DNA from 3 places in the Anoxybacillus ayderensis genome. Region 1 is predicted to be linked to each of the others. Evidence: riboswitches for the same ligand, from Rfam matches in the RefSeq annotation. Region 1 holds a riboswitch; each other region holds the start of a gene.
What was found. Region 1 has a riboswitch for S-adenosylmethionine ahead of mtnK (S-methyl-5-thioribose kinase). Riboswitches for the same ligand answer to the same signal wherever they lie in the genome.
Positions count from the first base shown of each region.

Region 1 (10,413 bases):
TCGTCCATGCGAACTTATTGCAGTTTATCGATGGAAAAAATAAAAAAGTGCGCGACGTGCTGCGCCAATTTTTCCGCGATGGGCAAATTCGCGATGAACTGACGTTTCATATGCCAAATGGCGAAACAAAACAGCTTGAATTTACATCGAAAAAAGGCGCCATTAACGGCTACCATTTAACGATTTTTCGCAACGTCAGCGAACGAAGAAAAATGGAAAAGCAGTTGCGCGAACAAGAACAAAAGTTTCGCAGCGTATTTAATCATGCGATGGACGGCATCGTGCTCATTGACGATAAACAGCGCATTTTTGATGCGAATCCTGCCGCCTGCCGCATTTTTGCCCTTCAAAAAGAACAGCTAATGAAAAAGAGCTTACATACGTTTATTGCAAGCAACGATTTAAATAAATTTCACATGTGGCTGAGAAATGAAGAAGAAGAAAAAGAGTTTGCGCTCATCGATGGCGAAGGAAAGAAAAAAATTGTGGAATTATCGTTTAAGCCAAACATTATTGAACATGTCGGGTTAATGATGGTGCGCGACATGACCGAGAAAAAAGAAATGGAAGAACAGTTGCGCAAGTCTGATACGTTAAACGTCGTCGGGCAACTAGCAGCAGGCATCGCTCATGAAATTCGCAACCCGATGACAGCGTTAAAAGGATTTATTCAACTATTGCAAGGAAGTATCGGCAATGATTGCGAACAATATGATATGTACTTCCACGTCATTATGTCAGAATTAAAGCGCATTGAGTCAATTATTACTGAATTTCTCGTGTTGGCGAAACCGCAAGCCATTCATTATGAACGAGGCGACGTGGTGAAAATTATGCAAGAAACGGTCGATTTATTAAGCGTGCAGGCGACGATGCATAACATTCAAATTGAAGCGACGTATGAACAAGTGCCGCTTATTTATTGCGAACCGAAGCAATTAAAACAAGTGTTTATTAACATATTAAAAAATGCGATTGAAGTGATGCCAAACGGCGGCACGATTACCGTTTCTGTTTCACGTGTCGAAGAAGGCATACGCATCGCCATCCGCGATGAAGGAAGCGGCATTCCGAAAGAGAAAATAAAAAAATTAGGGGAGCCGTTTTATACGACGAAAGAGCGTGGAACGGGGCTCGGCTTAATGGTCAGCTATAAAATTATTGAAGAACATGACGGGCGCATTGATGTCGAGAGCGAAGTAGGCGTTGGCACGACGTTTTATATTACCTTGCCAATTACTAATGACATGCATGAAAGAGATATAGTACAATAGACTTATATGTCAAGACAGCTAAAGAGGTGAATCGCATGTTATTTAAGCGCCTTCGTCCGTCATTAAACGAATTGCTTGAAAAAGGGACAGACTATTCGTTTCAAGGACGATTTATCGACACGTTATCATACAACCATTTTACGACTGAAGATTTCGCAAAGTTAAAACAAATTGATGAACTCATTTCACCGTACAAACAAGAGATGGTTCGTCTTTTTTATGAGGGGCTGAAACAAGTGCAGCCAGAAGCGGCAAATGCGGTGACTGAAGCGCGCATCGAAGCGTATATGAACGCCTTTTTTACGATGGAACGCAACCGCGCGTACGTCGATGAATCGCTTCGCTTTTTCCATTTGTTGCGCAAACAAAAAGTGAATGTCGGAAAATTGATCGTTGCCTTTAATCATTTGAATTTCTTTATTTTAACAACGTTGTTATCAAAAACCGCCCTTGCGCCGAAACGTTGTTTAACATTGATGGAAACGTTGCAGCGGGCGATTAATATTGAGCAACAGCTTCTCGTTGAAGTGTACACAGAAACGATGATGGAACAAATCGCAAGCGGAACAGAAATGTTGATGGAACAAAATGCGGAAATTATGTTTATTAAAGATTTACTGCAAGCGCTCGATCAACAAAATAGCGATGTACAAATGGTGACGGCGGCGACGGAAGAAATGACGACCGCCGTTTCGGAAGTGGCGCACGCGGCGACCGTCATCGCCGAAAAAACGACGACATCCGTTGAACAGGCGGAAAAAGGGCAACAAATGATGACGGAAGCGTTTGAAGAAATTATGGAAACGTCCGAACAGTTTACGAACATGGTTGATCGTTTTGAACATTTACAACAACATTTAAGCGCGATTGAAAAAGTGATGCAGCTTGTCAACGGCATTGCGGATCAAACGAATTTACTCGCGTTAAACGCTTCGATTGAAGCGGCACGTGCAGGGGAATACGGAAAAGGATTTTCCGTCGTTGCGGAAGAAATTCGGAAGCTTGCCGATCATACGGTACAATCGCTCGGCGAAGTGCAACGAAACGTCGGAGAGTTGCGGACGATTTCATCGGAAGTATCATCGGCCATTTATTCAACGTCATCGACGATTCGTCAAGCGGTTCGTCAAGCGCAAGAAGCGATGCCTTTATTAAACGAAATCGTATCAGCGATGGGCGACATTCAAGATAGTACAAATACGAATGCTGCGGTTGCTGAACAACAAGCGGCGGCTGTCGATGAAATCGCAAACCGAATGGCATCGATTGCCTCATTAACAGAATACGTTCGCGAGCTTGGTGAAAAAACAGGAAAGACGGTTCATGCGTTAAGCAAAGCGATCGACCGTTTCCGTTTACATTTAGTTAACGAAAACAATATTAAACTATCTGCGAAAGCGTTATTGCATTTAGCGAAAACGGATCACTTATTATGGAAATGGCGCATTTACAATATGATTGTCGGCTACGAAACCGTTCGTCCAGAAGATGTCGCTTCTCACCATCAATGCCGATTAGGAAAATGGTACTTTGATGAACAAACGAAAAAACAACTGAAAGGCACACCAGCGTATGAAAAGCTCGATGCCCCTCATGAACGTGTGCACGTCGCGGCGAAAAAAGCAGCGGAAGCGTACGCAAAAGGCGATATAAAAGGTGCCGAAGCGCAACTGCAAGAACTCGAACAAGCATCGACCGAAGTCATTCGTCTTATTGATGAACTAATGGAAAAAGTAGAAAAAGAACGGACGTTTGAAACCCACCTTGCGTAAGGTGGGTTACTTTTTTACAATATGGGACAACGCAAGTGCGAAAATTAAAATCGTTCCTTTTATTATATCTTGGGCGTAGTACGGCACGTTCATCATCGTCAGCCCGTTTAACAACACCCCGATTAAAATTGAACCAAGCAGCGTGCCGATGACGTTCGGTTTGCCTGCGCCAAAGACGGAAAAGCCGATAAAGGCGGCAGCGACGCCATCCATTAATAACGATGCCCCTGCCGATACTTGTCCGGTGCCGATGCGCGAAGCAAGAACAATGCCGCCTAAAGCAGCGAACAGTCCGCTAATCATATACGCAACCGTGCGGTAACGATCGACGGGAATGCCGGTGAGCCTTGCTGCTTCGCGATTTTCGCCCGTCATATAAAACAAGCGACCGAATTTCGTATACGTTAAAAAAAGATGAGCACAAACGATGACAAAAAGCATAAGCAACACAGAAAATGGGATGCCAAACAGCTCTCCTTGTCCGATAAATAAAAACGATGGAATAAATTTTCCCGGCGCCGTTCCGCCTTCTGGGAGCGGCATGTCGTTGTAAATCGAAAATCCTTTCGTATACGTCAATTGTACGCCGTTAATGATATACATGACCGCTAACGTCGCCAATAAATCGGGCAAGCGAAGGCGAATGATGAGAAAGGCGTTCAGCAATCCAACGAGCACGCCGAGAAGAAGCGGAACGATGAGCGCGACGAACAGCTCTTGGCGATGTAAAACGAGCGCGGAGGCGCTTGCGATTGTCGCTAAACTGACCGTTGAGCCGACCGATAAATCAAATCCATCGACAATTAATGAAAACGTAATGCCGATCGCAACGAGCGTGACGATCGAAATCGAACGTAAAATGTCGCTAAAGTTTGCATACGTAAAAAACGAATCGAGCGTGATGCTGAAAAAACTAATGACGACAACGATGGCGATGATCGTTCCGTATTTGTATAAAAACTTCATCTCATGTCACCTCCTGTTGTATCATGGACGAGCTGTTCGTATGTCGCTTCTTGGGCGTCTATTTTTTTGATGAAACGACCGTCGACCATGACGTAAATCGTATGTGCAATGCGAAGCAGCTCTTGAAACTCGTTCGTGAAATAAATGATCGCTTTTCCTTCTTCAGCAAGCGAGCGAATGATCGAAAATACTTCTTCTTTCGCGTGCACGTCAATGCCTTTTGTCGGCTCGTCAAAAAGAAATACGTCGCTGTTCGTTTGCAGCCATTTGCCGATGACGACTTTTTGTTGATTGCCGCCGCTTAAGTTTTTTGCCAAGGCGGCCGGCGAGGATGGACGAATATGTAACGATGAAATGAGCGATGTCGCGATCGTGCGCTCGCGTCGTTTATGAATCCATTGCCATTTCGAAATGTTCGACAATAGGCGCACCGTCAAATTTTTTTCTACCGTTTCGTTCATAAATAATCCTTGTTTTCGGCGCTCTTCTGGAATGAGACAAACGCCTGCTTCGATCGCATCTTTTGGCGATGTCCACGTTTGTTTTTTCCCGCGCACGATGCGTTCCCCTGTCGTGTTCACATGGGCGATGATGCTTTCTGCTAATTCTGTTTTTCCTGCGCCGACGATGCCGGCAATGCCGACAATTTCCCCGCGTCGTACAGCAAGGTCTACCGTCGTTTTCGTTTTTGGAATGTATAGTTGTTTCACTTCAAATATCGTTTCTTCACTTTTTTCCCGCGCAAAAGTGTTGCGCGTCTCCGGTTGCCGCCCGACCATATGGCGCACGATTTGTTCCGTCGGAAGCGATACATCACCTTCATATACAACTGTGCCGTCGCGCAAAATCGTCATCCGGTCGCAAATGCGTTTTACTTCGTGCAATTTATGCGAAATGTAAATAAACGACACGCCTTGTGCTTTTAATTGTTCAATCATCGCAAATAGCCGTTTCGTTTCTTCTTCGCTTAACGAGGCGGTCGGCTCGTCTAAAATAATGTAGCGAGCGGAAGAAGAAAGGACGCGAGCGAGTAAAATAAGCTGTTTTTCATGGAGCGAGCACGTTTGGACGGACGCATCAGGCGACACATGCGCCAAACCGACGCGCTCAAGAAGTTGTAACACAAACGCCCGCTTGTTCGTTTTTGAAAACAACATGTTCGGTTGTTCAACAATTTGTTCAGCGAGCACATTTTCATATACGGATAGGGCAGGGAATAACGCCGCATCCACTTCTTGCACGACATGTCCGATGCCCGCTCGCTTCGCATCTCGCGGGGAAGAAAACGTATACGACCGTCCGTCGATGTCAATCGCTCCGCTCGTTGCTTGCAGGTGACCAGCTAAAATGTTCATTAACGTGCTTTTTCCTGCGCCGTTCATACCTAAAAGGGCGTGAACTTCGCCCGGTTGGACATGGAAGTTCACGCCGTTTAATACGGTGACATCGCCAAACGAATGGACGATTTGTTTCATAGAAAGCCCGCTCATTGTTTTTTCACCTGTTGTTCGAGCGTTTTCATCCATGGAGAGACAGCGACGTTTGATTGTCCCCAGCCTGAAATGTAGTTGTGCAGTTCGCCCATCGACACTTGTTGATCTGGTAAGTCGGAACGTTTCACTAAATGCGGTTCAAGTGAATAAATGTTTGGCGTTTTTTCCCCTGCAATTTTTTGATACGCAAAGCGCACTTGCACGCGTCCGACTTCCGCTGGATCGGTTGCTGTCGTTGCGACCCATGGGCTATTCGGTTGTTGAATCATTTGTAAATCTTCATCGCTTAAGTCGATGCCGTACACTTTAATTTCTGTTCGACCTGCTTGTTGAATGGCGCGCGTTGCTCCTTTGGCGAACTCGTCCCACGTCGCAAACACCGCATCAATATCGCCTTTGTTCGGATATTTTTTCAAAATTGCTTCCATTTGCGTTTGTGTATCTAAAGCGGTGTTTGCGCTCGCTGTACCGAATTTTGCGACTTCTTTTATGTTCGGATATCGTTTTTGAAACGCTTCGTAAATGACGTGGCGCCGTTCCATCGGCGTAAAGCCGCCGACCCAAATCGTGACGATTTCGCCTTCACCGTTTAAATCTTCCGCTAACGTTTTTAACGTTTTCCATGCTAAGCTGTAATCGTCTTGGTCAATGACAGTGACACTCGGAATGTTTAAATCATTATCAAACGCGACGACGTGAATGCCTTTTGCTAGCGCTTTTTCCACAGGGGCTTTTAGCGCATCCGCCCGTCCATGGTCTAATAAAATCGCATCGACGTTTTGGTTAATCGCCGTTTCGACGTACGATGCCATTTTCGTTAAATCGTTATCCGCGTTATAAATTTGCACGTCGCCGCCAAATTTTGCGACTTGTTCTTTCACACCTGCGATATATTGCGATGAAAAGGTGCCGATCGACATTTGCATAATAGCGGCAATTTTAATCGGTTTGTTTAGTGCGGCTGGAATGTCCGCTCCTGTTGTTTCATTCGTTTGTTTCGTTTCTTCTTTCGGTTGTTGTGCCGGTTTAGAAACGGCATCTTGTTCGTTCGTGCATCCGGCTAATAGCGCCAAAAGAAGCACGAAGGCAAGCCATACATTTCTCATGCGAATACCTCCTCAAATAATGTCGGCAGTTTTGTTGCGTAATCGCCAAAAATGATGCCTTTTTCGGTAATAATGCCGGTAATGAGTTCATGCGGTGTGACGTCAAAGGCAGGGTTGTAGACGTTCACATTCGGTGCGATACGCACGCCGCCGATATGCGTCACTTCTTCTTTAGCGCGTTCTTCAATCGGAATGTCGTCGCCTGTTTTCGTCTGTAAGTCGATCGTTGAGAGCGGGGCGGCGACGTAAAATGGGATGTTGAACGCTTTTGCTAAAATGGCTAGACCGAACGTGCCGATTTTGTTTGCTGTGTCGCCGTTTGCGGCGATGCGATCCGCGCCGACGATGACAGCGGAAATGCGTTTTGCTTTCATCGTTTGCGCGGCCATGTTGTCGGTAATAAGCGTCACATCGACGCCGGCTTGTGAAAGCTCCCAAGCGGTGAGCCGTGCCCCTTGCAAGACAGGTCGCGTTTCACACGCATACGCATGAAGCGTCATTCCTTTTTCTTTCGCTAAATGAAACGGAGCAAGCGCCGTTCCGTAGCGCGCCGTCGCAATCGCCCCGGCATTGCAAATCGTCATGATGCGATCGCCGTCTTGAAAAAGGGAAAGGGCATGTTCGCCGATGCGGCGGCATACGTCTTCATCTTCTACTTGAATGCAAATCGCTTCATGAATGAGCGTCGTTTTCGCTTCGTTGACGGATTTTGCTTGCGCGACGCTTTTCATAAGCCGATCAAGCGCCCAAAATAAGTTGACAGCGGTCGGACGCGAGCTAGCTAAATAGTCGCGGTCGCGCTTTAACTCGGCATGAAATTGCGCTAAGTCGTCTGTCTCATACGATTTTGCCGCAAGCGCTAAGCCGTAGGCGGCAGTCGTGCCGATTGCCGGCGCCCCGCGCACTTTTAACGTCACGATCGCATCCCATACGTCTTTTATGTTTTTTAATTCCAAATATTCCGTCTTATGAGGCAACGCTTGTTGGTTTAAAATTGTGATATGTGTATCGTGCCATTGTACAGATTTCATTGTCTTCCTCCTAGCTGTTCACATGTACCGTTTGTTGCACAAGTTGTTTGATCGCCTGAATCGGCAATTGTTCACGCTGTACGATCAGCGCACGTCCGAGGCGAAGCGCGTGACGTTTCACATCAAGTCGGCGCTCAAGCGGCAATTCGTCAACGTCTGCGACATGGGCTAAACCGATCGTTCGGCGAATGACTTCACAGCCAGCAAATCCAATCGCTTCGATCTTTGCATCGTGAAGCACGTCTTGAAGCACGCCAGAAATTTGCGCATACGGTTCATCGCTTTCACGCCAAAGTTCAGAAAATGTGCGAACAAACACGTCCCACGTTTTTTCGATATGATGAAAGAGCGGTTCGCGGTCACGTTCATCGCGAGCGAGAGCGTTTAACAGCAAATTAGCGAAAAATTGCCCAAGATCAAAGCCGATCGGACCGTAAAATGCAAATTCTGGGTCGATCACTTTCGTTTCATCATCGCTTGCAAAAATGCTTCCCGTATGTAAATCGCCATGAAGCAAGACGTCCGCTTTCGTTAAAAAGAGCCGTTTCAGTTTTGCGGTTTCGCATTTTAACACGTCATCTTGCCAAAGTTGCTCGACATCTGCGCGAAGTTCCGCTTCAAAGTTATTTGTGTCATGGTCAAAAAACGGGTCGGTCAATACGAGATCTTCTGTAATTTTACAAAGTTCAGGGTTTGTAAATTGTTGTGCGAGTTTCTTTTTTTGTTGTTGGTTCATGCCGAAATCAGACGTGTAAAACGCCGTTTTTGCGATAAATTCACCGATATGTTCCGAAAGTTTTGGAAACGTTTTTCCTTCGATCAGCCCGCGACGAGCAATTTGTAAATGTGATAAATCTTCCATCACCGTAATTGCTAAAGACTCATCAGAATAGTATACTTTCGGAACGTATTGAGGGACGTAGCTTGCGAATGTGCGCAACGCTTGGCTTTCGATCGTCGCTCGTTTTAACGTAAGCGGCCAGCTTTCGCCGACGACTTTCGCATACGGCAACGCTTGTTTGATGATGATGCTGTCGTTTGTGCGCTCGTTGACGATGCGAAACACGAGATTTAAGTTGCCATCGCCAATTTCTTGGCATGAAAGAAGCGCATCTTTCCCAAAAAGCCCTAACCGAACAGCAAGGGCGATCGCTTTTTGTTCTGTTAACGGTTCGTACATATGGATTCCTCCCTTAGCATAAATAAAAAACCTCTTTCGCTGAACGAAAGAGGTTTGAAGTTTGCTTCGCACCTCTTATCTCTCAGCCTATTGCTGCAAGAATTAGCACCGTGCGTTACCGCCGGTTGCCGGGCTTCATCGGGCTCGTCCCTCCACCTGCTCTTGATAAGAGTGTTTATCGTTATTTGAATGTTTTTAACAGTGAAAAAGTTTCGTGAATTCGCTTGATTCGAATCATACATCGCTTTATGCTCGTTTGTCAATCCTTTTTTTCAAAAATTTTATACACGTCTGGGCGACGATCAGCAAAAATCGGGATGCGCCCGCGCACATGTTGCACTTCACTTATGTCAATATTCGCCGAAATGATCGCTTCTTGTTCGTCCCCTTCAGCAAGAACATTTCCCCACGGATCGATGATCATCGAATGGCCAGCAAATGTGTTGTTCGGATCTTTTCCTGCGCGGTTGCAAGCGACGACGTAACATTGGTTTTCAATCGCTCTCGCCATTAACAACGTGCGCCAATGATGAAGGCGAGCGAGCGGCCACTCCGCGACGACAAATAGCACTTCGGCCCCGTGTAATGTATGAGCGCGAATCCATTCTGGAAAACGAATGTCATAACAAATGACGCCTGCGCACGTCGTGTGAGCAAGCTCGAATACACCTAACGTTTCGCCAGCTTGCAAATACGTATGTTCATCCATCAATTTGAACAAATGAAGTTTACTATATTCGCTGACGACATGACCATGTCGGTCGACGACATACATCGTATTCGTCATTTGTTTGTCCGTTTTTTTTGCTACCGATCCGCCGACAATATGCACATCGTACGTGCGCGCAAGCGAGGAAAGAAACGTTTTTGTATCTTCGCCGTTTTCGTCGGCGATGTCCGTTAATCTCGTTAAATCGTAGCCTGTCGTCCATAGTTCTGGCAAAACGACGACGTCGACGTCACGCGCCATTTGTTCCATGTAGCGCACGATCGTTTGTTTGTTTTTTTCAGGCGCTCCAAACGCAATGTCCATTTGTATGCAAGCAATGTTCATTTCATTCACCTCGAAAAATTTTCTTTACATTTTGATTTTTACGATATATGATACATGACTAGAATTTCAACCTTTTTGTGAAGTAGGTGTGCGAAAAATGAAAACATTTCCGCAATCGAACTTGTTACAACAACTACCGAAGCAATTTTTTGCTTCGCTCGTTCAAAAAGTGAATGCGGTCATTGCTGAAGGGCATGACGTCATTAATCTTGGGCAAGGAAATCCGGATCAGCCGACCCCTGCTCATATTGTAAACGCGATGCAACAGGCGGTAGCAAAGCCAGCGTATCATAAATATTCACCGTTTCGCGGGTATTCGTTTTTGAAAGAAGCCGTAGCGACGTTTTACAAACGGGAGTATGGGGTAACGGTTGATCCCGAAAAAGAAGTCGCCATTTTATTTGGTGGGAAAGCCGGGCTCGTTGAAATGCCGCTTTGTTTATTGAACCCCGGCGATGTCGTGCTCGTTCCCGATCCCGGTTATCCGGACTATTGGTCGGGCGTTGTGCTCGCGCGGGCGCGCATGGAAATGATGCC
Region 1 is NZ_JACDUV010000002.1:281,200-291,612, forward strand. Features, by position in the region: gene HNR63_RS03775 (PAS domain-containing sensor histidine kinase) at 1-1,274, shown strand, start outside; gene HNR63_RS03780 (methyl-accepting chemotaxis protein) at 1,310-3,046, shown strand; gene HNR63_RS03785 (ABC transporter permease) at 3,053-4,012, opposite strand; gene HNR63_RS03790 (sugar ABC transporter ATP-binding protein) at 4,009-5,502, opposite strand; gene HNR63_RS03795 (sugar ABC transporter substrate-binding protein) at 5,499-6,611, opposite strand; gene mtnA (S-methyl-5-thioribose-1-phosphate isomerase) at 6,608-7,642, opposite strand; gene mtnK (S-methyl-5-thioribose kinase) at 7,653-8,822, opposite strand; SAM riboswitch class I at 8,895-8,994, opposite strand; gene HNR63_RS03810 (carbon-nitrogen family hydrolase) at 9,082-9,876, opposite strand; gene HNR63_RS03815 (pyridoxal phosphate-dependent aminotransferase) at 9,974-10,413, shown strand, end outside.

Region 2 (10,413 bases), on a different contig from region 1:
TCCTTCTCCACGACGTGCGTTAATGGCTGAACGAAGGAAGTCAGCGTTTGTCACACCGCTAATTTCGCTCGGATATTGCATCGCTAAAAAAAGACCTGCGCGAGCCCGTTCGTCTACTTCCATTTCTAATACGTCTTGCCCATCTAATGTAATGCTTCCTTTTGTTACTTCATATTTTGGATGGCCCATGATTGCGGCAGATAATGTCGACTTTCCCGTTCCGTTTGGTCCCATGATGGCATGAAACTCGCCACCTTTAATTTCAAGGTTGACCCCTTTTAAAATTTCTTTTCCATCAATTGCAACGTGAAGATCTTTAATCGTTAATGTTGCCATAAAAAAATACCTCCAGTTTCGCTTATGTTCATAAAAACGTAATTCTCATTTTATTCTCATTACAATTTTATAACAGATGAAAAGTATTAGCAACCTTATTGCAAGCATTTTGATACTTTTTTGTTTAGAAAGTTTGTTTACTTTATCACATATGTAAAAAAGGATAGGAGAGCCCTATCCTTTTAGTGCATGCGAGTGAATTCATCGATACATTGGCGAACGAGCGTGACTGCTTGGCTCATTGTCGCCCCCCCAGCTAACGCAGCAGCAACCGCACATGCTTCAAATATTTGTTCTTCTGTCGCTCCTTCGTCGATGCATCCTTTCGTATGATAAATCGTACAATATTCATCTTGTTTAGCAACACTAATGCCTAATGCGATCAATTGCTTTTCTTTTTTCGACAACGCCCCTTGCGCAAAACACGCCTCTGTAAACGCATTAAACGTTTGCCCAACCTTCGGCATTTGTTGTGTAAACGTTCCTAGCCCTTGTTTATATTCGTGTAAAAATTGTTCCATCGACATAATCACTCCTCCTTCCTTTTTATCATGTGTCGTTTTCCGAAAAATATAAAAGGATGCCCGAATGGACATCCTTATTTTGTCGCTGGAATGACTGCACCGTTATACTTTTCTAAAATGAAGTCTTGAATGTCTTTTGATTGCAACACTTCAACGAGCGTTTGAATTTCTTTACGTGTTTCGTCACCTTTACGAACCGCAATAATGTTAACATATGGATTGTTTTCTGGTGACTCTACCGCAATTGGATCTTTCGCTGGATCTAAGCCAGCATCTAACGCATAGTTAGCGTTAATTAATACCGCATCTCCCTCGTCATTTTTATATACTTGAGGAAGTAAACCAGCTTCGACATCTGCTTCAAACACTAAGTTTTTCGGATTTTCAACGATATCATCAACTGTCGCTTTCGTTTTATCAACACCATCTTTTAATTTAATTAAACCTTTTTCTTCAAGCATCGATAAAATGCGACCGTGGTCTGCAACAGAGTTGCTCATAATAATTTTTGCCCCGTTTGGTAGTTCTTCAAGGCTTTTATATTTTTTAGAGTATACGCCGATTGGTTCAATATGAATACCGCCAGCGTTAACAAAATCATAACCATGTTCTTTCATTTGTGCTTCTAAGTAAGGAATGTGTTGGAAATAGTTTGCATCTAACTCTTTATCAGCTAACGCTTTATTCGGCAATACATAATCTTGGAACGTCACGATTTCCAATTCAATCCCTTTTTCTTTTAAAATCGGTTTTGCTCGCTCTAAAATTTCCGCATGTGGTACGTTTGATGCACCAACGACAAGTTTATTCGTTTTTTCTTCCGCACTTTCGCTTTTTCCGCAAGCAGCAAGCGCTAAAACAACAATTGCAGCAACAAGTAAAGAGATCCATTTCTTCATTTGTTTCTTCCTCCTTTTTATCGTTTATCTATTTTAGAAGTGACAAAGTCACCAATAAACTGAATAATAAAGACAATCACTAAAATGAGCACTGTTGCAACAAATGTAACATCGTTATTGTTGCGTTGAAACCCTTCTAAATACGCTAAATTTCCGAGCCCTCCAGCGCCAACAACTCCTGCCATCGCTGTATATCCAACGAGCGCAATCGCCGTCACTGTAATTCCAGATACAAGTGCAGGAAGCGCTTCTGGAAGGAGCACTTTCCAAATAATTGTCGATGTCGTCGCACCCATCGCTTTTGCGGCTTCAATGACACCTTTATCGATTTCACGAAGCGCAATTTCTACCATGCGCGCATAAAACGGTGCGGCACCGATAATGAGTGCTGGCAACGCAGCGTTTGCTCCAAGAATCGTGCCAACGACAAGTTTTGTAAACGGAATAAGCAAAATAATTAAAATAATAAACGGAATCGAGCGGAAAATGTTGACGAACGACGCAATAGCACCGTTAACGAAACGATTTTCCCATATGTTTCCCTTAGACGTTAAAAACAGCAATAAACCAAGTAAAATGCCAAGTACAAACGTCGCTACAACAGAAACAGCGGTCATATACAATGTTTCCATTGTCGCTGCCCATATTTTATCCCAAACGACGTTCGGGAATAGTTCATTCCACATTCGCCAACACCTCCACTTCCACTTCTTGCTGGCGAATAAAAGCGAGCGCTCGCTCAACTTCTTCATTCGCACCGTCTAAATGAATGAATAGCACCCCATATGAACCGTGATGCGTTTGCGAAATTTTCCCTTGCAAAATATTCACATTCAAATCGAATTGGCGAATAAGTTGCGTGATGAGCGGTTGCTCAGCCGCTTCGCCGACGAATGTAAGTTGAACAACTTTGCCGTTCGGATATCGTTCAAGAAGATGCAACATCGCTTCTTTCGTTTCCTCCGGCTCCGTCACTTGTTGGACGAATCGTTTCGTAATCGGTTGCTCTGGCTTACGGAATACATGAAGCACTTCGCCCATTTCAACAATTTTTCCGTTTTCCATGACCGCTACGCGATCGCAAATTTTACGAATGACATGCATTTCGTGTGTAATTAACACGATCGTTAAACCGAGACGTTTATTAATATCGACGAGCAAATCTAAAATCGAATCGGTTGTTTGTGGGTCAAGGGCCGACGTCGCTTCATCACATAGCAACACTTTCGGGTTGTTCGCTAACGCACGCGCAATGCCGACGCGCTGTTTTTGCCCTCCGCTCAATTGCGACGGATATGCATTTTCTCTTCCTTGCAAGCCGACGAGTTGAATGAGCTCATCGACACGCTTCATCCGTTCCTCTTTCGGCACACCGGCAATTTCTAACGGGAAAGCAATATTTTCACGCACCGTTCGCGACCAAAGTAAGTTGAAATGTTGGAAAATCATCCCGATTTGCTGACGAGCTTGTCGTAATTGTTTCCCACTAATTTTCCCCATATCTTTTCCATCGACAATGACTTCACCGCTTGTCGGCTTTTCTAGTCCATTTAACAATCGAATAAGCGAACTTTTTCCCGCTCCGCTATAACCGATGATGCCGAAAATTTCTCCTTCTGCAATATGCAAGTTTACATGATCGACCGCAGTCACATTTCCGCTTGCTGCTTTGTATACTTTCGTTACATTTGATAAAGTAATCACGTCGCTGTCACCTTCCTTCCATGAAAAAAGCCTTTCTGTTCAAGAGAACAGAAAGGCGTTATCGTCCATTCTGTCTCTTATCTCTCAAAGCAAACGCTTTGTGTGAATTGGCACCATTTCAGCAGCGCTGACGGTTGCCGGGTTTCATCGGGCACATCCCTCCACCTCTCTTGATAAGAGCGCTTTTAAACGCTTTATTCAGTTAACGTTTTAATGTATTCAAGAATGATGTTGAACTACGAATGTGAGTATATCATCGAAAGAAGGACGATGTCAATAAAAATTATTATATAAAAAATTGGAAGATGTTTCCCTTAACGTCCTTACATTGCACGTCGATTCAAGTGTCGAATCATTTCTTGAAGTTTATGTGATAAATGATGTAGCTCCTTCGAAGTATCGCTCAATTGTTGAGTGAAAACGGCCTGTTGATGCATTTCGCCAGCAAAAGTGGTCATCGAACTAGCCGTTCGTTTTGCGATCGCTTGAACAGCACGAGAGGCATCTACGACTTGTTCGCTGCTTGAACTTAATTGCTCTGTGGCAGCTGAAATCGACTCAATTTGATCCGAGACGCGCGCGACTTCTTGAATAATTTCGTAAAACGAGGCTCCTGTTTCAGCTAAAACACTCGTTCCAGAATAAATTTCTTGCGTGCTTTCATTCATCGCTTTCACCGCTCGTTCCATCTTTACTAAAATATCTTCAATTAATCCAGCGATCGTGCTTGCCGCTTCACTTGATTGTTCAGCTAGCTTTCGCACTTCCTCCGATACAACGGCAAACCCTTTCCCATGCTCTCCTGCTCTCGCTGCTTCAATCGCTGCGTTTAAAGCTAATAAATTGGTTTGTGCAGCAATTTGAGAAATAAGCTCTACAATTTGATGAATCTCTTTCGATTTATTTTCAAGCTCTTGGACAAGTTGCACCGATATTTGCTGTTTTTCAGAAATTTTCTTCATTTGATAAGTAGAACCTTCCATTTTCTCTTTTCCCTTTTGCGATAAATGACTAATGTGCTGCGATGCATGTACCGTTTCGTCTAAAGACGAAGCAATGGACTGGAGTGCGCGAGACATTTCATCAATCGTTAAGCTAATGCGTTCAATATATGCTTGCTGTTGATTCGTTTCACTAGAAATACGATCGATATCCTCCGACACGCATTCAATACGGTGAGCAGCTTCTTCTGTACGTTTCAACATTTGTCCAGCAGACTCATTCAAGTCGACAGATGTGCGCGTCACCCCATCGATAATCGTACGCAACTCATGTACCGTATACGCAAAAGCGTTGGCTAGTTCCCCAATTTCATCCGATCGATTTACTTCAAACGTTACATCAAACTTTCCTTCACGTAATTGATAAACGCTTTTTGTTAGCTGCTTCAATGGTTTAACGAGGTATAACGTTAAAAGGAAAACCATTAGTATAACAACCAATAGCATACTAATAGTCAAAAACAACATCTTTTTTTCGTTCTCTTTCATCAGTTCATAAATACTCGTTGCATCAAAATCCGCTCCTAACACCCCTACGATTTCCCCTGATTCGTCGATAAGAGGAACGTAAGCAGATACAAGCGCACCGTACGTTTCCGAATAGCTTAACTCCCCCACTTGGGGCGTTTTCGTTTCAAACGCTTTAATTAACATAGGAAAATCGTTTATTTCTACTTCCACTTCTCCGAGATCAGCAAAATCTTCTCCTTCTGAACCATCGACGACATAATAATACTCGTACCCATCCTCCACTGTACGCCGATTCATCGTATATAAGTACTTCAAATTGTTCATCTCTCTCATACTGCTAAAAATCGCACGTAATTCATGGTAGTAGTCATTCTTTCCCGTTTCAGGGCGAATGGTTTTATATTGATCCATATCTATAAGTTTGGCAGCGTTCTCCACGATATGTCTTGCTTGAGTTCCGACAGATTGAACGACAAATTGATCAGCTGAACGGTAAACGAGAAAACCTAGCAAAAGACCACAGACTAAAAAAATGAAAGAAAAACTAACAATCATTTTCGTTTGTAAACTTTTTAACTTAAACATTGTATCCCTCCGGACGTTAAACATAGACAATTTACATTGTATGTCAAATTTCTCGAAATGTAATTAAAATTTTTCATATGTTGATAGAAAAAATAAAAAGAGGAAGTAGACGAATTTCTCCGACTACCTCCTCTTTTTTACACTTTCGAATACATCGACCGAACGCCTGTCGCCGCTTCGATCGCTTGTTCTAAGTCTTCGATTAAATCATCCACATTTTCGATGCCGACCGATAAACGAATCATATCTTCTGTTACACCAGATGCTTGTAAATCTTCTGTGCTTAGTTGTTGATGCGTTGTGCTTGCCGGATGAATAATTAAACTTTTTGCATCGCCAACGTTTGCCACATGCGACCAAAGCTTCACATTGTTAATAAGTGCAGCTCCTGCTTCCCTTCCCCCTTGAATGCCAAAAACGACGACTGCTCCTGCCCCTTTTGGCATATATTTTTTCGCTAGCTCTTTCGCTGGATGGTTGTCATGTTCAGGATACAACACCCAACGGACAGCTGGGTGATTATCTAAATATGCAACAATTTTTCTTGTGTTTTCAATATGTTCTTTCATGCGCACGTGCAACGTTTCAAGCCCTAAATTAAATTGAAAGGCGTTGAACGGGCTAATGGCTGGTCCTAAATCACGTAACAACTGCACACGTGCTTTCACAATATACGCTGCCGCTCCGATGTCTGCATAGATGAGGTTATGATAGCTCGGATCTGGTGTCGTAAACGCTGGAAACTTTGGTGAGTTCCAGTCAAACTTTCCACCGTCGACAATGATGCCTCCTAGCGTCGTCCCGTTGCCAAGCAACCATTTCGTCGCAGAATGAACGACAATGTCTGCTCCATGTTCAATCGGACGGCAAAGATACGGCGTCGCAAACGTATTATCGATAATGAGCGGGACACCTGCTTCGTGGGCAATGTTTGCAACCGCCTCAATATCTAACACATGCAAACTCGGATTGCCGATCGTTTCCGCAAAAATAGCTTTCGTTTTCGGTGTAATTGCAGCGCGGAAATTTTCTGGGTCAGTTGGATCGACAAAATGAGTTGTAATGCCGTATTTTGGTAACGTATTTGCAAACAAATTGTACGTCCCTCCATACAGCGTAGAAGCAGACACAATATTATCTCCTGCTTGAGCGACGTTTAAAATGGCCATCGTAATCGCTGCCATGCCGCTCGCCACTGCTAAAGCCCCTACACCACCTTCAAGCTTTGCTACTCGCTCTTCAAATACGGTCACCGTCGGATTATGAATGCGCGTGTAAATGTATCCTGCTTCTTTTAATGCAAATAAGTTTGCCGCATGCTCTGTGCTATCAAACAAATACGCATTTGACTGATAAATCGGTACCGCACGCGCTTTTGTTACCGGATCGGTTTGCAGTCCCCCGTGCACAGCAATCGTTTCAAATTTCATCATTTCTCCCCCTGAACGAATAATTGTTGAATATTTTGAATTTTAACACGATAAAAACTGCTCGTCAATGAACAAGATCGTACGGTTTAGCAAGAAAGAAAACTGACTCTAATAATAAAATGTGGCGAAACGATGCTGTGACGGACAATTCGTTTAAGCGAAGTTGTTGCTGAAGTTTTAACGATCCTTGTAGTAGTGACATAATGGCCTGTGCGGAACCACGAATCGATATGACCCGATCCCCGTTCGCTTTTTCAACGCGTTGAATTCCTTCTTTTGATATGCTTAATAAAATTTGCCCGCTTTCCCATTGCAATTGAATATATAAACCGTCATTTGGTAAAATTGGTGTTAACATATTCATACAACCGCCCCCGTCCCATGTATTGTCGTATTCATTGTTTCCATACGAAGACGGTGAGTTCCTTCTATAACTGCTCGACAAATGTCTTCCTTCCTCGTCAATTTCCCAAGAAATATGTCGAAAGCTGGCTTATTCAGCCAGCTTTCGCAACGTTTCATATACATGTGGAACGGAATGAAAGGCGTATATTTTTTTCACGAGTTTGCCGCGTTTAAAAATAAGTAAGCATGGAACGCTTTCAATATGCCATTCGATCGCTTTGTCAGGCACATAATTTAAGTCTTGACGCTCAAACGTGACAGTTGGCAATAACTGTTCAAGCACATCAACCATACGGCTTGCCACTTGGCACGTGCCACATAATGGCGTGTACATATAAACAACCTTCACAATCATCACACAACTTTCTACAAATATTGTGCGTGTACATCGATATTTGCGCTTAATAATACGACCGCAATATGATGTTTCGGAGCAGCTGCAACTTCACGATACATTTTATCAATATATAAATGCTCAGCTTCCGGAAACTCACGGCGAAGTTGGCGCCTCAATTTTTCTCCCGCCTCATCGGAGTCAACTAAAATGTACACATCTTTATCGTACAAAGCTTCGATTAATTCATCAAGTTTGGCGGTACCGAGCGTTCCGTTTGTGCATATAATTTCTACTGGCTCACTAATAATGCTCTCGATCTTTCTTTTATCTGACCGCCCCTCGACAATAATCACTTTTTCTACTTCAATGATCGCCATCGTCATCACCTTGCACATTCATTTATGTATATTATATTCGTTATGTTGCACTTTTTCTCCTTTTATGAAATCGAAAAGGACAGCGATGCCGCTGTCCTTAACACCAACCACCTTCTGTGTCGCAATCCACATATTTCGCATCTGGATGTTCAGTGACTGTCACCGTTTTCAAAATTCGTCCTTGTTGTTCTACATATCCGCTTTTCAGCTTGAATTCGTTCGTTTCCTGAACAAACTCTCCAACACATTCGTTGTCATAAAACAGCCCAAAGTTGCCGTTTTCATTAAATTTCCCAACAACATCTTTTGTAATATCGATTGTTTTTTGTTTCAACAAAAAAGACACCCCTGTGTTGTAGGGTGCCCTGCGATTTGTTTTTTAGTCTTGATTAATCATTTGTTCGTATTGTTCAGCAGTTAGTAGGTTGTCTACTTCGCTCATATCGCTCGGCTCGATGACGATCATCCACGCTTTATCATACGGTGATTCATTCACGTACTCTGGATTATCGTTTAACTCTTCATTCACAGCTATCACTTTGCCACTGATCGGTGCATATAGTTCAGATACTGTTTTTACTGATTCAACACTACCAAATGGCTCGTTTGCTGTAAGTTGTGCGCCGACTTCTGGCAACTCAACAAATACGATATCGCCGAGTTCCGATTGGGCAAAATCTGTAATACCAATGCGAACCGTATCCCCCTCGACACGCACCCATTCATGTTCTTGTGAATAACGTAGCTCTTTTGGAATGCTCATCGTTGTCCCTCCAACACATTGTTTTCCTTTTCATCATACACGATTTTCGACACGATTTCACGACAATTTAAACATTTCATGATATTTTTGTTCGTCAAATCCGACAATGACTTGCTCTCCATTTGTGATGATTGGACGCTTAATTAACATGCCGTCCGATGACAACAATTGTAACATTTCTTCTTCTGTCATCGTCTTTAATTTATCTTTTAATCCAAGTTCACGATACTTCATGCCACTCGTATTAAAAAATTTTTTCAAATCAAGCCCACTTTTTTCATATAACGTCCGCAACTGCTCTTTTGACGGGGGCTGTTCTACAATATGCACAGCTTGTACGGAAATGTTGTTGTCATCTAGCCATTTTTTCGCCTTGCGACATGTGCCGCATTTTGGATACCAATAAAATGTCGTCATTTTCTCACCTCATCATCCTTATGTACAATAACAAAGCGAAAGTACCAGACGATGTGTCTGGTACTTCCATTATTACACAACATATCGCTCTGCTTCAATTAACGCTGCTGCCGCTTCACGTTTTTTCGCAATGACGTTGATTGGCGTATGGCGCGTTAATTTCCGCAACGCCGATAGCATCATGCGCAACATGTCCCCATGTTCCACAGCAACGATCGTTTCTTTCGCATGCGCTTCAATTTCGTTAAACGCCTCTTGGCAGAAAATTTGTGTATACAATACTTTTTGTTTATTTTTCTCAACCCCAGATTGCGCAATTGCTTTTTCCGTACGCAATAGTGCTGACTCCATCGCATACACGTTGCTAACAATATCTGCAATATTTACAAGCACTTCTTGTTCTTTTTCAAGTTTCGGACCGAATTTTTGAGCCGCTAATCCTGCGATCATTAAAGCAATTTTTTTCGCGTTGCGAACAAGATATTTTTCTTGTTCAAGCACGCCATCGCCTACTTCTTCAGGCATAAGCATCATTAACTCTTCTTGCAGTTGTTGTGCTTTTTGTAAAAGTGGCAATTCGCCTTTCATCGCCTTACGCAAATACATACCTGGCACAAGGAGGCGGTTAATTTCGTTCGTTCCTTCGAAAATACGATTAATGCGCGAATCGCGATACATGCGCTCAATTTCGTATTCTTGCATGAAACCATAACCACCGTGAATTTGTACGCCTTCATCTACGATGTAATCGAGCATTTCTGTCGCAAACACTTTATTTAACGAACATTCAATCGCATATTCGGCGATCGCTTTTGCTGTTTCTTTTCCGTCTTTTGCTTGTTCATCTGTTAATTGTCCCATGCGCGCTTCAAATAAACCGACTGTGCGATAAACGGAACTTTCAGCTGCATACAATTTCGATGCCATTGTTGCTAATTTTTCTTGTGTTAACGAAAACTTCGAAATTGGCGTTTTAAACTGTTGACGTTGATTTGCATATTGAATCGTCACTTCAAGCGCACGTTTTGCTCCACCGACAGCACCAACACCAAGTTTATAACGGCCGATATTTAAAATGTTAAACGCAATGACGTGACCTTTTCCAATTTCGCCAAGTACATTTTCTTTCGGAACGAGGGCATCTTGTAAAATTAATGTGCGCGT
Region 2 is NZ_JACDUV010000001.1:368,342-378,754, reverse strand. Features, by position in the region: gene sufC (Fe-S cluster assembly ATPase SufC) at 1-336, opposite strand, end outside; gene HNR63_RS01910 (carboxymuconolactone decarboxylase family protein) at 519-863, opposite strand; gene HNR63_RS01905 (MetQ/NlpA family ABC transporter substrate-binding protein) at 935-1,759, opposite strand; gene HNR63_RS01900 (methionine ABC transporter permease) at 1,777-2,445, opposite strand; gene HNR63_RS01895 (methionine ABC transporter ATP-binding protein) at 2,435-3,463, opposite strand; SAM riboswitch class I at 3,538-3,643, opposite strand; gene HNR63_RS01890 (methyl-accepting chemotaxis protein) at 3,787-5,520, opposite strand; gene HNR63_RS01885 (O-acetylhomoserine aminocarboxypropyltransferase/cysteine synthase family protein) at 5,658-6,950, opposite strand; gene HNR63_RS01880 (sterol-binding protein) at 7,015-7,314, opposite strand; gene HNR63_RS01875 (thioredoxin family protein) at 7,444-7,713, opposite strand; gene HNR63_RS01870 (ribonuclease M5) at 7,722-8,069, opposite strand; gene HNR63_RS01865 (DUF2553 family protein) at 8,167-8,415, opposite strand; gene gcvH (glycine cleavage system protein GcvH) at 8,449-8,832, opposite strand; gene HNR63_RS01855 (arsenate reductase family protein) at 8,890-9,249, opposite strand; gene HNR63_RS01850 (acyl-CoA dehydrogenase family protein) at 9,322-10,413, opposite strand, start outside.
Region 2: another riboswitch for S-adenosylmethionine. It lies ahead of HNR63_RS01895 (methionine ABC transporter ATP-binding protein); the one in region 1 lies ahead of mtnK (S-methyl-5-thioribose kinase).

Region 3 (10,413 bases), on a different contig from region 1:
TGTCGCTTGATGCAGGATTCGATTGTCCAAATCGCGACGGTACAGTGGCATACGGTGGATGCACATTTTGTAGCGCAGCTGGTTCTGGTGATTTTGCTGGCAGACGAACAGACGATTTAGTCACCCAATTCCATACGATTAAAGAAAAAATGCATACAAAATGGAAAGATGGGAAGTATATCGCCTATTTTCAAGCGTTCACAAATACACATGCCCCCGTTGACGTGTTGCGTGAAAAATACGAAACGGTATTATATTTAGACGGTGTCGTCGGTTTATCGATCGCTACACGCCCTGATTGTTTACCGGACGACGTCGTCGACTATTTAGCGGAATTGAATGAACGAACGTATTTATGGGTCGAGCTTGGTTTGCAAACGGTTCATGAACAAACAGCTACCTTAATTAACCGCGCGCATGACTTTTCATGCTATGTGGAAGGTGTAGAGAAGCTACGCAAACATGGCATTCGCGTTTGTGCCCATATTATTAACGGATTGCCGCTTGAAACGTACGACATGATGATGGAAACAGCAAAAACGGTCGCTCATTTAGATGTGCAAGGCATTAAAATTCATTTGCTTCATTTGCTAAAAGGAACGCCAATGGTGAAACAATACGAAAAAGGAATGCTTCAATTTTTAACGTTCGATGAATATGTTCAACTCGTTTGTGATCAGTTAGAAGTATTGCCGCCAGAAATGATCGTTCATCGCATTACAGGAGACGGTCCGATCGATTTAATGATCGGTCCAATGTGGAGCGTCAATAAATGGGAAGTGTTAAACGCCATCGATGCCGAATTAGAGCGTCGCAATAGTTATCAAGGAAAAAAATATGTGCGAAAGGAAGACAGACGATGAAGCTGATGCGCATTTTGCCATTTGCCCGTTCGCTCATCGACTTCGCTGTGAAAGAAGGCGATGTCGTCGTCGATGCAACGGTCGGCAACGGCCATGATACGCTTTATTTGGCTGAACGTGTCGGAGAGTCTGGGCATGTGTTCGGCTTCGACATTCAAGCACAAGCGATCGAAAACACAACAAAACGATTGCGTGAACACCACATGGAAGAACGGGTCACGCTTGTGCAAGCAAGCCACGCGGAGCTGCTTAGTCACATTCCTCTACAATACAAAGGACGCATAACCGGTGCGATGTTTAATCTCGGCTATTTGCCTGGAGGAGATAAACAAGTTGTGACAAAACCAAACTCAACCATTGCCGCCATTGAGCAATTGCTTGAAATCATGGCTCCTGAAGGAATTATTGTCCTCGTCATTTACCACGGTCATCCTGAAGGAGCGATTGAGCGCGATGCCCTTTTACAATACGTCTCAACGATCGACCAACAACGTGCACACGTCATTCGATACGAATTTATGAATCAAATCAATCATCCGCCGTTTATCGTTGCCATCGAAAAAAGATAAAAAAGTAGCGATCGGTCTTTCCTATCGCTACTTTTGCTTTGTTAGTGAAATATTTCTTCTAAATGAACAAACAAACCTGGAAAGCAAACAGATTGAACAGTTCCAACACTTACTTTAATATCCGCCTGCTCGTATAGCCTATCTTCATTTAATACATAAACGGTCACGGCTTGTTTCATCGGATTAACAATCCAATATTCTTTTACACCATATTCCATATATAAATTAAACTTCGTCACTAAATCGTGCGCTTGATTCGAAGGACTGAGTATTTCAACAATTAACGTCGGAACTCCGACATATTTTGTGTCTGTAAATCCCGTTTGATCACAAATAATGCTTAAATCAGGAATGACGAGCTTTCTTTCAGAACATGTTTCACTCACTAGCTCAATGTCTGTGGGAGCGGCAAATACTTTACATGTCTTTCCTTTCAAATAATTCCCGAATATTGTATGAAGATTGCTTGATACGAGTTGATGCTGGATGCTAGGTGAAGGTGTCATATAAACGACGCCATCAATATATTCTAATCTTTCATCACTATGTTGACGCATAATTAAATATTGTTCATACGTGACGTGTGAAAAGCGAGGTAACGACATATTCATCCCTCTCTTCTTTTCTTCCATTATACACCCGTTTTCTTCACGCATACATCCATTTTTGCCATTTTCGATACATTCGCCCGTTCCAATAAAAGAAATGAGATGTTACGCCACCTGAACGCAACAATTGTTTTGCCAGCTTACGAATCGCGTCTTGCTCGTGCACTTTTTCGTCCGATAAATATAGCCCGAGCAACCCCCGATGAATAAAACGATGAAATTCGCGATGTGGCAACTGTGCGATATGCCGATCTGCTTCTTCAACGAAATGACATAAACGAGCGAATAACGTTTCTTCATTCGGATAATAAAAACAAAAATTTAAATCTCCACCTTGCCGATCTTCTTCTTGATCAATCAAATAATCAAGTAAAATGTGCAGCCCTTGCACGTACGGGAAATAGCTATTTCGTACCCGTTCAGCAAGACGTTGATCAAACGAATCGGTACAAGCATAAGCGACTAAACAAAAAATACCGAGCGTTGACCCAGAACAAGCGGAAAATTCATACCATTCCATTTTCGGCAACAATGCTTCATGTTGGGCAAACCATTGCTTCAAACGCGGAATGCGTTCTTCTTTTTTCACATGTTTATGTACTTGTAAGTCGCAATAATATGATGCAAGTTCATGTAAAAACGGGGCGATGATATGATAATGCCGAACTTCTGCTAGCACCTGTTGGCACGTATCGACAAGGGCATGCAAATAACCACCATCATCTTGTTCCGCACGATAGCGATAATATGCTTCTTTTTTTGCCCCGACAGTTAATGCATGCATCATCGAATCGTGCAGTGCACGAAAATCAGTCGGATCGAGCGATGTGCTTCGATCGCATAAATTATCTAAGTAATCGCTAATTGTTTGATAAGCAACGATAAAACGAATGCATCGCTCCATCTCTTTTCCAGCCAGCAACGACAAAATCGCTCCTCCTTCGCAATGAAACGTTTTTGTCGCGATGCTTGCTAACGCTTGTTTGCGCAATTCCTCGTTTGGAATAGCCTCCGCTCTTTTTTTCCAAATGGCTAATTCGCGATGAACGAGCGGAAAAACGCGACGATATACAGCTCGCATTAAACTAAAAGGATTTGTTGGAACGCTCAATAAGCTCACCTCTTTGCAGTTGCAACGTTAAAAACGTATGGGCATACAAAAATACTTGTTCTCGTTCAAGTTCGTTAAAAATTTCATGATATAGTTTTGGCCATTCTTTATACACTTTTTCACTAACCATCAACTGATCAAACCATGATTTCACTGCACTTTTATCGACAATTTTGTCATCCCCCGCCTGCATGACAAGCATCGGAACATCTGGTAATTGTGCAATTTTTTCATGAGCGATGCGAATCGCTTTCACTAACTCGCGATACCAACGAACAGACACTTTCGTCACATATAATGAATCGTTTTTATCCATCTCGCGCACTTCTTCATTTCGAGTCGCCATCTCTACCGTTAGCCCCGATGGAAACCGTTTTTTTGGATGAATGACGTTTAAAATGCGTGAGGCGATCTCAAGCGCTTTCGACGGATAATGAACGAGCCCTAAACATGGGGACGATAAAATGACACCGCGGACAGGCAGTCGCTTTTCTTGCAATGTGCGAATGACGACAAGCCCTCCCATGCTGTGGCCGAGTAAAAAAATGGGCTGTTCGTACACGCTCGCTTCATGCACCCAGCTTGCCACCGCCTCTATATATTCGTCAAATGAATCAATATGTCCTCGTCGGCTACGCGATGTCGTCCCTTGCCCTGGTAAATCCCCTGCAACAACATGAAAACCGTGCATACGAAACATTTCAATGAGCCATTTATACCGACCATGATGTTCAGCAGCACCGTGAACGATGACAATGGTACCTTTTGCGTTTTCTCCTTCCCATTTCCACATATACACCCCTCCTTGTTATTTACGAATAAACGAAAAATTTGTACACTAAATATAACAAAATGAAACGAAAGGGACGAGCCAAATGATTTATCCATATAAAGAACATACGCCAAACATTGCACCTTCCGCTTTCATCGCCGATTACGTCACTATTACAGGTGATGTAACCATTGGAGAGGAAACGAGCGTTTGGTTTAACACCGTCATTCGCGGAGATGTCGCCCCAACGATCATCGGCAACCGTGTAAACATTCAAGACAACTCCGTCCTTCACCAAAGTCCAAACAACCCACTCATCATTGAAGATGATGTCACCGTTGGCCATCAAGTCATTTTGCATAGTGCCATTATAAGAAAAGGCGCTCTCATCGGTATGGGCTCTATCGTTTTAGACGGTGCTGAAATTGGTGAAGGAGCTTTTATCGGTGCTGGCAGTCTTGTGCCTCAAGGGAAAAAAATCCCTCCTCGCACACTTGCATTCGGACGTCCGGCAAAAGTAATCCGAGAATTAACCGAAGAAGATGAGCGTGAAATGGCACGAATTCGCCGCGAATATGTTGAAAAAGGTCAATATTATAAATCGCTTCAATTAAACAAACCACGCGATAAATAAGCGTGGTATTTTTACATTGCTTTATTATTGACTTAACATATATATTTTATCATAAGTTCAGGGGGATTTGCTTATGTTGCGAAAATGGTACGATTGGGAATGCAAGTTGTTTTACAGCATTAATCGTTATTTTGATCGCAAGTGGCTTAACGCATATTTTCGTTCCATTACACACGCTGGCGGAGCGACATGTTCAATTACGGCTGTCATGCTAGCTGTTTGGCTGTTGCGTGACGAATGGCGGGATGCTGCTATCGCCAGTGCCATCGCATTAGCACTTAGCCATATTCCTGTCGCAGTCATGAAAAAAATGTACCCACGCAAACGACCGTATATTTCACTTCATAACACGAAAGTAACAAAAAATCCGTTAACTGATCATTCGTTTCCATCCGGACATACAACCGCAATATTTTCTGTCGTTGTTCCATTTTTACTATACGCCCCGGCATTAACGGTTTTTCTCTTGCCCATCGCGTGTAGTGTCGCGATCTCGCGCATTTATTTAGGGCTTCATTATCCTTCTGATGTGCTCGCAGGCGGTATGCTCGGTACGTTGTTTGGCGTCGCTTCATTTTCTGTGATTTTATAAGGGAGGAATCGTCATGAAAGTTGCTTTATTTACTGACACGTTTGCCCCTGAAGTGAATGGCGTCGCCCGAACATTAAAGAGATGGGCCGGCTTCTTAGAATCTCGTGGAATTGACTTCCGCGTTTTCGCTCCGGAAACGCGGAAAGATGATTTTTCAACAAATTTTATTTATCATTTTAAAAGCTTTCGTTTTTTTCTTTATCCTGAATGTCGCTTAGCCATCCCGAACATGATGACGATACGCCAACAACTAGAGCAATTTCAACCAACGCTTATCCATATCGCTACTCCATTTAATATCGGCTTATGTGGCTTGCATTATGCAAAAAAAATGAATATCCCTTTCGTTGCCTCATATCACACTCATTTTGACCAATATTTGCACTACTACAACCTCGATTTTTTATCCCCTTGGTTTTGGCGCTATATGCACTGGTTTCATCGCTCAGCGGAAAAAATTTTTGTCCCTTCCGAAGAAACGCTAAATCACTTGCAACAACGTGGCTTTACAAACTTGCACATTTGGTCGCGCGGTGTTGATTGCTCAACATTTTATCCACGCGAAAATAACGAATCGTTCCGAAAAACATATCACATTACAGAACGCCATATCATTTTATACGTCGGTCGCTTAGCGAAAGAAAAAAATGTCGATCTACTTATTGAACTTGCCAAACAAATGTCGCCTTCTATTCGTTGGGTGATCGTCGGGGATGGGCCGTTAAAAGAGCAGTTAAAACAAAAAGCTTCGAAAAACGTCACGTTTACTGGTTTTTTAAATGGGGAAGCGCTCGCAGAAGCATACGCCGCTGCACATATATTTGCATTTCCATCTCCTACAGAAACGTTTGGGAATGTTGTGTTAGAGTCATTTGCATCGGGCACTCCTGTTGTTTGTGCAAATCGCGGTGGGGTTACAACTATCGTCACTGAACAACAAACAGGATTATTACGCTCTCCTGATGATTTAAACACTTGGAAAGAAGCAATTGAATACTTATTGAAAGATGAACAAAAAAGAAAGCAAATGGGGAAATGTGGTCGAGAATATGCAAAAACAAAAGACTGGAATAACATATTCATCGAACTTCTTTCTCATTATGAACAAGTGGTGCACAAACGTTTCTCTCATTACGCGTAAGAGCGAGCAAGGGGCGATTCACTTTCCTTCTGAGTAAACAGCATGCCAAACCATAATGTCCAACATTTTTAGCTACTATCGCTTTTCCCTGTCCCATGATCATCAAACAACTGCAAAAGAACATACTTGTGAAAAAAGAGAGAGCTACATTCCGTAACTCTCTCTCCTTTCTTACTTCGCCAACTGTAACGCTTGTTGTTTTAACACTTCTGCTTTATCTGTACGTTCCCAAGGAAGATCAATATCTGTGCGACCAAAGTGACCGTAAGCAGCTGTTTGTTTGTAAATCGGGCGACGAAGATCAAGCATTTTAATAATGCCCGCCGGACGAAGGTCAAAGTTGTTGCGCACCACTTCAATTAATACATCTTCAGATACTTTGCCCGTGCCGAACGTATCAATTGAAATCGATACAGGTTTTGCAACACCGATCGCATATGCTAACTGCACTTCACATTTATCTGCAAGACCTGCCGCGACAATGTTTTTCGCTACGTAACGCGCCGCATAGGCTGCTGAGCGGTCTACTTTCGTTGGGTCTTTTCCTGAGAATGCCCCGCCGCCGTGACGTGCATAACCACCGTATGTGTCAACGATAATTTTACGTCCCGTCAACCCTGCGTCACCTTGTGGACCACCGATGACGAAACGTCCTGTTGGGTTGATAAAATATTTTGTGTTTTCATCGATCAATTCTGCCGGAACGACAGGTTGAATGACATGCTCTTTAATGTTGCGTACAATTTGATCTTGTGTAATTTCTGGATGATGTTGTGTAGAAACAACGATCGTATCGATACGTACAGGTTTGCCGTTTTCATCGTACTCGACTGTCACTTGCGTTTTTCCGTCTGGACGTAAGTACGGTAAAATGTCTTCTTTACGCACTTCCGCTAAACGGCGTGCAAGTTTGTGTGCTAGAGAAATTGGTAGCGGCATAAGTTCTTTCGTTTCGTTGCACGCGAAGCCAAACATTAATCCTTGGTCACCTGCACCGATCGCTTCGATTTCTTCATCTGTCATTTGTCCTTCGCGAGCTTCTAACGCTTTGTCAACACCCATTGCGATATCTGGTGACTGTTCATCAATTGACGTCAATACTGCGCACGTATCTGCATCAAAGCCGTATTTTGCACGCGTATAGCCAATTTCACGAATTGTTTCACGAACAATTTTCGGAATATCTACATATGTAGATGTTGTAATTTCTCCACTCACTAAAACAAGTCCTGTTGTTACGCTCGTTTCGCACGCGACACGGGCATTCGGATCATTCGCTAAAATCGCATCTAAAATCGCATCGGAAATTTGGTCACAAATTTTATCCGGATGCCCTTCCGTTACAGATTCAGATGTAAACAGACGACGTTTAGGCATTCAAACATTCCTCCTCAGTATAATGAAAAATGATACGGTACTCATCCCTCTTATTATGGTCTATCGTGAAAAAAACCTTTCCCTTAGAGGAAAGGTTTTTGCATTTGTCTGCGCCTTTCACTCTTATCGTTCAAGGGCGTCCCCTTGCCACAGGTTAGCACCTTTTCACGTATGTGACGGTTGCTGGGCTTCATCGGGCCTGTCTCCCTCCACCAACTCGGGATAAGAGTATCCGTTCATCTCAGCATCATATCACATCTGTATGAAGCGAGTCAACGTTTTTTCTACTGTAATGATCTTGAAAATAAATTCAAGAAAAATACACGAATTAGTATGGACTATTTATCAAAATGTGTTATACTTTTTACATAAAGATAAATCAAACAAAGGTAGGTTTTGTCCGATGAATTCCATTGAATTGACGAACAAATTATCAACACTCTTACAAAGGGATGGGGTTTTTCATAACTTATCTGTACCACGATTAGTAGAAAAAGTATTAACTCGCAAAGAAGGCGTTCTCACTTCATCAGGAGCAGTTTGTGCAACAACTGGGAAATATACAGGTCGTTCTCCAAAAGATAAATATATTGTGGAAGAACCGTCTGTGAAACATAAAATTGATTGGGGAACTGTCAATCAACCAATTTCTGAAGAAGTATTTGATAAACTGTACAATAAAGTGATCGATTATTTAATGACGAAAGAAGAAATATTTGTATTCAACGGCTTTGCAGGCGCGGATCCAGCTTATCGTTTGCCAATTCAAGTTGTCAATGAATTTGCTTGGCATAACTTATTTGCCCATCAATTGTTTATTCGTCCAACAACGGAAGAATTACAAACGCATGAACCACAATTTACGGTCATTTCTGCACCGACATTTAAAGCGGATCCAGCTGTTGACGGCACGCGTTCAGAAACGTTTATTATCATCTCATTTGAACGTCGTACCGTGCTGATTGGTGGAACAGAATATGCAGGGGAAATGAAAAAATCGATTTTCTCGGTCATGAACTTTTTATTGCCAGAACAAGGAATCTTTCCGATGCATTGTTCAGCAAACGTAGGTCAAGAAGGAGATGTGGCGCTCTTTTTCGGTTTATCGGGCACAGGAAAGACAACGCTTTCTGCTGACCCAAACCGTCGCCTAATTGGCGATGACGAACACGGTTGGTCAAATAACGGCGTGTTCAACATTGAGGGCGGATGTTATGCGAAATGCATTAACTTATCACGCGAAAAAGAGCCGCAAATTTTCGATGCGATTCGCTTCGGTTCCGTATTAGAAAACGTCATGATTGATCCAGACACGCGCATACCAAACTATGACGATGCGACGTTAACCGAAAATACGCGCGCAGCATACCCGCTTGAAGCAATGGACAATATCGTCCAACCGAGCGTTGCAGGTCATCCGCATACGATCGTCTTTTTAACGGCCGATGCGTTTGGTGTATTGCCTCCAATTAGCAAATTAACAAAAGAACAAGCAATGTATCATTTCTTAAGCGGCTATACAAGCAAGTTAGCGGGCACAGAGCGCGGAATTACTGCACCTGAAGCAACGTTTTCTACTTGCTTTGGCTCACCGTTTTTACCGCTTCCTGCAACACGCTATGCAGACATGCTCGGACAAAAAATTGACGCTCATGGCGTGCAAGTATTTTTAGTCAACACCGGTTGGACAGGAGGCGGATACGGTGTTGGTGAACGGATGAAACTGTCTTATACGCGCGCAATGGTCAAAGCTGCGTTGGAAGGCGAATTAAACAACGTAGAAACCGTTCAAGACCCAATTTTCGGTCTGCATATTCCGCTTCACGTCCCAGGTGTACCTGATGAAGTATTGCAACCAAAAAGCACATGGGCAGATCAAGAAGCATATGAACAAAAAGCAAAAGAACTTGCGGCGAAGTTCCGTGAAAACTTTAAAAAATTCACAAACGTTGATCCACGCATTGAACAATTCGGGGGACCGATCGCATAAATGAAAAGGCTGCCTGTTTTCGGCAGCTTTTTCATTTTTCATATGTTCGTACAAACCATTTCATTCAATGAAACATATAGTAGTACATAGAAATAAAGAAAAGGAGGCTAAAAATGAATGAACTATTTGCGATTCCTCAATTAAAAGATATACGCCATCTTCTTCCCACTCGCTCTGGCCAATCGTATAAAAAAACAACACTTGAACAAAAAACGCACATTATTATTCATCATAGTTTAACGAAAACAGGCTCGGCATTTGCGTTCGCCAATTATCATGTAAGTAAAGGATGGCCAGGCATCGGATACCATTTTGTCATTGAACAAGACGGAACGATTCATTTTTGCAACGACTTAGAAACGATTAGCTACCATGTCGGCAACCATAACAGTTACTGCATCGGCATTTGTTTAACAGGCGATTTTCGCACACAACAACCGACGGATGAACAAAAACAATCATTGAGAACGTTATATAAAACGCTGGTAAACATCTTGCCGAACTATAAAGATGTGAAAGGACATAATGAGCTAAAAGGATACGAATGGAAACAATGCCCTTGTTTTAACTATGCGCAAGTATTAGCTGAAAACGAAAACGTCGAAATGAAAGAAGAAGTCAAACTGTATACCGTCGAACGAGGAGATACGCTATGGGCCATTAGTCAAAAAACAGGGGTAAGTGTAAAAACGTTATTGCGCCTAAATCCAAACGTGGATCCAAGAGCATTACAGCCCGGGCAACAAATAATCATTG
Region 3 is NZ_JACDUV010000004.1:40,807-51,219, reverse strand. Features, by position in the region: gene mnmL (tRNA modification radical SAM protein MnmL/YtqA) at 1-863, shown strand, start outside; gene mnmM (tRNA 5-(aminomethyl)-2-thiouridylate-methyltransferase MnmM) at 860-1,432, shown strand; gene HNR63_RS06920 (Uma2 family endonuclease) at 1,474-2,037, opposite strand; gene HNR63_RS06915 (tetraprenyl-beta-curcumene synthase family protein) at 2,081-3,151, opposite strand; gene HNR63_RS06910 (alpha/beta hydrolase) at 3,126-3,944, opposite strand; gene HNR63_RS06905 (gamma carbonic anhydrase) at 4,027-4,557, shown strand; gene HNR63_RS06900 (phosphatase PAP2 family protein) at 4,631-5,149, shown strand; gene HNR63_RS06895 (glycosyltransferase family 4 protein) at 5,163-6,290, shown strand; gene metK (methionine adenosyltransferase) at 6,462-7,667, opposite strand; SAM riboswitch class I at 7,788-7,896, opposite strand; gene pckA (phosphoenolpyruvate carboxykinase (ATP)) at 8,071-9,657, shown strand; gene HNR63_RS06880 (N-acetylmuramoyl-L-alanine amidase) at 9,771-10,413, shown strand, end outside.
Region 3: another riboswitch for S-adenosylmethionine. It lies ahead of metK (methionine adenosyltransferase); the one in region 1 lies ahead of mtnK (S-methyl-5-thioribose kinase).